One region of the Polaromonas sp. CG_9.11 genome, then DNA from elsewhere that is predicted to be linked to it. Evidence: riboswitches for the same ligand, from Rfam matches in the RefSeq annotation. Region 1 holds a riboswitch; the other holds the start of a gene.

Region 1 (3,411 bases):
GCGTCGTATTCAGCCTGTTTGGTGAACAGCTCGATCTGGGCAATCGTCTGGTTGGCAAAGCTCGACGACATCACGAAGCTCGGGTGGCCGGTGCCGCAGCCCAGGTTCACGAGGCGGCCCTTGGCCAGCAGGATGATGCGCTTGCCGTCCGGGAAGATCACATGGTCCACCTGCGGCTTGATTTCTTCCCAGGTGCATTTTTCCAGCGCCACCACGTCGATTTCGTTGTCGAAATGGCCGATGTTGCAAACGATGGCCTGGTCTTTCATGGCCGCCATGTGGTCATAGGTGATGACGTTCTTGTTGCCGGTGGCGGAGACGAAGATGTCGCACTTGTCGGCGGCGTATTCCATGGTCACGACCTTGTAGCCCTCCATGGCGGCTTGCAGCGCGTTGATCGGGTCGATCTCGGTCACCCAGACCTGGGCGCTCAGCGCGCGCAGCGCTTGGGCCGAGCCCTTGCCCACGTCGCCGTAGCCGGCAACCACGGCAACCTTGCCGGCGATCATCACGTCGGTGGCGCGCTTGATGGCATCGACCAGCGACTCGCGGCAGCCGTAGAGGTTGTCGAACTTGGACTTGGTGACCGAATCGTTCACATTGATGGCGCGAAACGCCAGCGTGCCCTTGACCGACATTTCATTCAGGCGCAGCACGCCGGTGGTGGTTTCCTCGGTCACGCCGATGATGTTTTTCAGGCGGCGGCTGTACCAGGTCGGGTCTTTTGCCAGCTTGGCCTTGATGGCGGCGAACAGACAGATTTCCTCTTCGCTGCCGGGCCGGGAGATCACGCTGGCATCGGTTTCAGCCTGGGCGCCCAGGTGCATCAGCAGCGTCGCATCGCCGCCGTCGTCCAGGATCATGTTCGGGCCTTCTTCCGGCGTGCCTTTGTGGCCAGTGAACTCGAAAATGCGGTGCGTGTAGTCCCAGTAATCGGCCAGGGTTTCGCCCTTGATGGCGAACACTGGCGTGCCTTCGGCGGCAATCGCGGCGGCGGCATGGTCCTGCGTCGAGAAAATGTTGCACGATGCCCAGCGCACTTCGGCGCCCAGCGCCTGCAGCGTTTCGATCAGCACGCCGGTCTGGATCGTCATGTGCAGCGAGCCGGTGATGCGTGCGCCTTTGAGCGGCTGGGCAGCGGCAAATTCCTGGCGAATCGCCATCAGGCCGGGCATTTCGGTCTCGGCAATCTTCAGTTCCTTGCGTCCCCACGCGGCCAGGGTCAAGTCGGCGATGATGTGGTCGGTATTCAGGATGGTCTTCAAAACGGCGTTCATTTGGGTCTCTCCAAAATCAGGGTCAAGCGGGCAAAATAGCCACGACCGCAGGGCTTGTGAAGGAAAGTGTGGAATTCACTCACCCGGCATCAAGGCACATGCGGGTGAGCGTGGTTGCAAGAAAAAGTCCTGAGCCTAGACCACATGCCGTGGGTTGCAACGCTCCTCAGGAGAGGGTGCATTGTACAGAACACGTCAAACCAGGCCGCGCATCCCGACAAAAGCCTGCATGCCAAAATGAACCGATGCAAGCACTTGAACACTGGCCAATGGACCGTCGCAGCCGAATCACCGGCGTTTTCACCGACATTGACGACACCCTGACCACCGAAGGCGCCATCACGCCCGACGCGCTGGCTGCACTGACCGCCCTGAAAAGCGCCGGCCTTGACGTCATGGCCATCACCGGCCGGCCAGTGGGCTGGAGCGAACCCTTTGCGCTGGCCTGGCCGGTCGATGCCATCGTGGCCGAGAACGGCGCCGTGGCCTTGGTTAACAATAAAAAAGGCATTTTCCGCACGGCTGGCGGGCGCCAGGCGCTATCAAAAATATACCAATCGGATGCATCAACCCGCGCGGCCAACCTGGCGCGCCTGCAGGCGGTGCTGGCGCGCATCGAGCGCGAACTGCCGGATGCCCGCCGCGCCACCGACTCGCCCGGGCGGGAAACCGACATCGCCATCGACCACAGCGAATTCGAGCACCTGGACATGGCGCAGGTTGCCGATGTGGTGCGCATCATGCGCAGCGAAGGCTTGAATGCCACCGTCAGCTCGATCCACATCAACGGCTGGCTGGGCGACCACGACAAGCTGCAGGGCGCGGGCTGGATCGTTCGCGAGTTGCTGGGACGCGACCTGGAAGCCGAAAGGGACCGCTGGGTTTACGTCGGCGACTCGACCAACGACCAGCGGATGTTCGAGGCCTTCGGCAACAGCATCGGCGTGGCCAATGTGCGGCGCTTTGAGGCGCAGCTCAGCCACCTGCCGCGCTACATCACCCGGGGCGAGCGCGGCGCCGGCTTTGCCGAAGTGGCGGCGGCCGTGCTGGCAGCCCGTACCGCTTGAAGCGGTAGCGGACCGCGTCAGGACGGCTTGCCCAGCCCCAGCTTTTCGACCAGCGCCTTTTCCTTCAGGAAGGTTTCCTGCGCAAACTTGCTGTAGTCGGCCGTGCCCATGTAGTTGGGCTGCATGTCGTAGCGGCCCAGCGCCGTCACGTAGCTGGGTTCTTCCATGGCTTTCTTGAACGCATCGTGCAGCCGCCTGACCACCTCGGGCGGCGTGTTCTTGGGCGCGCCAATGCCGAAGGGCGAGTTCTGCACAATGTCGTAGCCCAGTTCCTTGAGCGTCGGCGCATTCGGAAACTTGTCCAGCCGCTTGTCGCCCCAGGTGTTGAGCACCCGCAGCTTGCCGGCCTCGACCTGCGGCGCAAAGCCGGTGCTGTCGGCCGCCGCCATCAGCTGGCCGCTGAGCACCGCCAGCATGAGGTCGGCGCTGCCCTTGTAGGGAATGTGCTGCAGTTCGATGCCGGCCTTTTGCGCGATCAGCTCGGTGGTCAGGTGCGGACTGGTCAGCGTGCCGGTCGAGCCGTAGGTCAGCTTGCCCGGATTGGCCTTGGCATAGGCGACCAAGTCGGCCCAGGTCTTGAACGGCGAGTCGGCCGGCACGACGATGCCAAAGGCATAGCCGGTGATGTTGAGCACATAGCTGATGTCCTTGACCGGGTCCCAGTTGATCTTGGTGGTGTAGGGCAGGCGGAACACGCCCAGCGGAATCTGCGCGAGCGTGTAGCCGTCGGCTGGCGCGGTCTGCAGCTGCTGCGCCGGCAGCGTGCCGCCGGCACCGGGCTTGTTGTCGATGATGACCGGCTGGCCGAGGATTTTCGACGCGTTTTCGGCCAGCGAGCGCATGGTGATGTCGGTCGGCCCACCGGCTGGAAAGGCAACGATGAGCTTGATCGGCCGGACCGGAAAGCCCTGGGCCTGGGCGAAGGCGGCGCCCAGCGAACCCAGCGCGGGAACGGCCAGGACGGCAGCGGATTGGAGTAGTTGGCGGCGTTGCATGTAAGCGTCTCCTTAAAAGTCTGGCGGTTGGCGAAACCCTGATGATGCGTCACCTTGGCTCCAACCACATCA
Region 2 (3,411 bases), on a different contig from region 1:
CGGTGACCGCCTTCTGGCACAGCGTGCGCCACGCCGAGCCGCTGGCCGTGGGCCTGAACTGCGCGCTGGGCGCGGCGCTGATGCGCCCCTACATCCAGGAGCTGGCCAAGGCCGCACCCGACACCTTCATCAGCTGCTATCCGAATGCCGGCCTGCCCAATCCGATGAGCGACACCGGTTTTGACGAAACGCCTGACGTGACTTCGCGCCTGCTGCACGAGTTTGCCGCCGAAGGGCTGGTCAACATTGTGGGCGGGTGTTGCGGCACCACGCCCGAACATATTCAGGCGATTGCCCGGTCAGTAGCGCTGGTCGGCGGTCGCAAGCTGCAGCGCGGTGTTTTCTACGCCGAAGCGGCTTGAGGGCTGGCTGAGCCTGCGGCGCCGCTCTGGCGGTGACGGCGCATGCTTGCCGACCCATCCGGTGTGGCGTTGCTTTGCCTTGGGGTGCTGCCACACAGGCTGCAGCTTTGCGCCTGATCTCGGACTGATTTGAAAACGGATTCAAGCGTCGGGCCGTGATCCAATCTCCTGCTCCATCGCCTGTGTCAGCTGGACGTACATCTTGAGCTTGCCGGTCACCTCGCGCAGGCGCGTTCCAATGCGCAGCGACACGGCCAGCAGCAGTTTGGCAGCAACTCCGGGGTTTTCCTCCATCAGACGGTTCAGGGCCTCGCGCGTCAGGATGGCGCAGCGCAACTGCGTGGCGGCAACACAGCTGGCGTAGCGGGGCAGGCCGTCGAACATGCCCAGCTCGCCAATCAGGCTGCCCGGGCCCAGCACAGTGATGACGATGGGTTCGACGCGGCTGACCACCAGTGTTTCCACCGTCACTTCGCCATTGAGCAGCAGCATCAGGAATCCGGTGTCGCGGGCATCGCCTTCGCGGATGAAGACCGTGCCTTTGGCCACGATTTGCGGCTGCATGTAGCGCACCACCATGCGCGCCTCTGGCATCGTCAGCTGCATCAGGGCTGTGGGCGCCACCAGCAACTGGGCTGCCAGGTCGGCCGCTTCCGAGCCTTCGGTGGCGTCGTGCCGTGGACCTGCCGAAGGGACGCTTTTTTTTCTGAAGAAGGTGCTTAGCATGGGTCAACCCGGTGGAATTTGATCGCTGGCAACCTGCCTGCCGACATTGGTGCTTAAAATCGAGCTTAACTCAAGGAGCGTTGCAGCGAAACATCGTTTCGTCAGGCTTGGGTAAACAGGGCGCAAAGCGTTCTTTTTGGCAACGACGCTCACCTTTGTTCCAAGGTGAGCCATGTCCGCAATTCAAACTACCCCGCAACTCGCCCCGCATGTCCCGCCCATGAAGCTGTCCGGCCTGGAGCCGGTCACGGTTGGCGCCGATTCTCTGTTCGTCAACATCGGCGAGCGCACCAATGTCACCGGCTCCAAGGCTTTCGCCCGCATGATTTTGAACGGCGACTATGAACAGGCGCTGACAGTTGCCCGCCAGCAGGTCGAAAACGGTGCGCAAATCATCGACATCAACATGGACGAGGCCATGCTCGACAGCCAGGCCGCCATGGTGCGTTTCCTGAACCTGATCGCCGGCGAGCCTGACATTGCGCGCGTGCCCATCATGATCGACAGCTCCAAGTGGAGTGTGATCGAGGCCGGACTGCGCTGCATCCAGGGCAAGGGCATCGTCAACTCGATTTCGATGAAGGAGGGCATTGAGGGCTTCAAGCAGCAGGCCAAGCTGCTCAAGCGTTACGGCGCCGCTGCCGTCGTCATGGCGTTTGACGAGCAGGGCCAGGCTGACACCTACGAGCGAAAAATCACCATTTGCGAGCGCGCCTACCGCGTGCTGGTCGACGAGATCGGCTTTGCGCCCGAAGACATCATTTTTGACCCCAACATCTTTGCCATTGCCACCGGCATCGACGAGCACAACAACTACGCGGTCGACTTCATCAACGCCACCCGCTGGATCAAGGCCAACCTGCCCGGCGCCAAGGTCTCGGGCGGCGTGTCCAACGTGTCCTTCAGCTTTCGTGGCAACGACCCGGTGCGCGAAGCGATTCACACGGTCTTTCTGTACCACGCGATCCAGGCCGGCATGGACATGGGCATCGTCAACGCCGGCATGATGGGCGTCTACGACGACCTGGAGCCGGTGCTGCGCGAGCGCGTCGAGGACGTGGTGCTGAATCGCCAGCCCGTCTACAAGGACGGCGAGGAACACCTGACGCCCGGCGAGCGCCTGATTGAAGTGGCCGAAACGGCCAAGAGCGGTGCGCGCGACGACAGCAAGAAATACGAATGGCGCGCACTGCCGATACGCGCGCGGCTGTCGCACGCACTGGTGCATGGCCTGAACGAGTTCATCACCGAAGACACCGAAGAGATGTACCAGGCGATCCTTGCCGGCGACGGACGGCCGCTGCATGTCATCGAAGGCCCGCTGATGGACGGCATGAACGTCGTTGGCGACCTGTTTGGCCAGGGCAAGATGTTCCTGCCGCAGGTGGTCAAAAGCGCCCGCGTGATGAAGCAGGCCGTGGCGCACCTGCTGCCCTACATCGAGGCCGAAAAGCTGGTGCTGCAGGCCGCCGGCGGCGACGTCAAGACCAAGGGGAAGATCATCATCGCCACCGTCAAGGGCGACGTGCACGACATCGGCAAGAACATCGTCACGGTGGTGCTGCAGTGCAACAACTTTGAAGTGGTGAACATGGGCGTGATGGTGCCGTGCCACGAGATTCTGGCGCTGGCCAAGGCCGAGGGCGCCGACATCGTCGGCCTGTCGGGACTGATCACGCCCAGCCTGGAGGAAATGCAGTACGTCGCCAGCGAGATGCAAAAGGACGACCATTTCCGCCTCAACAACATTCCGCTGCTGATTGGCGGCGCCACCTGCAGCCGCGTGCACACGGCGGTGAAGATTTCGCCGCACTACGAAGGCCCGGTGGTGTACGTGCCCGATGCTTCGCGCAGCGTCAGCGTGGCGCAAAGCCTGCTGTCTGACAACGCCGCCAAATACATCGCCGAGCTGAACGCCGACTACGACAAGGTGCGCACCCAGCACGCCAACAAAAAGCAGGTGCCGATGTGGCCACTGGCCAAGGCGCGCGCCAATGCCACGGTGATGGACTGGGCCAGCTACACGCCCCCCGTGCCCAAATTCGTTGGCCGGCGTGTGTTCAAGAATTTTGACCTGGCCGAACTCGCCGAGTTCATCGACTGGGGACCGTTCTTCCAGACCTGGGACCTGGCCGGCCCGTTCCCGGCGATCCTGAAGGACGAGGTGGTTGGCGTCGAAGCGGTGCGCGTCTATGCCGACGCCAGGCGCATGCTCAAGCGGCTGATCGAGGGCCGCTGGCTCACCGCCAACGGCGTGATGGCCCTGCTGCCGGCCAACAGCGTCGGCGACGACATCGAGATCTACACCGACGAGTCGCGCAGC

What was found. Region 1 has a riboswitch for S-adenosylhomocysteine ahead of ahcY (adenosylhomocysteinase). Riboswitches for the same ligand answer to the same signal wherever they lie in the genome.
Region 2: it holds a riboswitch for S-adenosylhomocysteine, as region 1 does, so the genes downstream of both, metH (methionine synthase) here and ahcY (adenosylhomocysteinase) in region 1, are expected to answer to the same signal.

The regions. Positions count from the first base shown of each region.
Region 1 covers NZ_JADOVE010000007.1:115,737-119,147, reverse strand. The annotation lists gene ahcY (adenosylhomocysteinase) at 1-1,277, opposite strand, end outside; S-adenosyl-L-homocysteine riboswitch at 1,377-1,451, opposite strand; gene IWX85_RS07925 (HAD family hydrolase) at 1,523-2,344, shown strand; gene IWX85_RS07920 (tripartite tricarboxylate transporter substrate binding protein) at 2,362-3,339, opposite strand.
Region 2 covers NZ_JADOVE010000006.1:49,735-53,145, forward strand. The annotation lists gene IWX85_RS06750 (homocysteine S-methyltransferase family protein) at 1-362, shown strand, start outside; gene IWX85_RS06755 (cyclic nucleotide-binding domain-containing protein) at 504-1,088, opposite strand; S-adenosyl-L-homocysteine riboswitch at 1,155-1,246, shown strand; gene metH (methionine synthase) at 1,261-3,411, shown strand, end outside.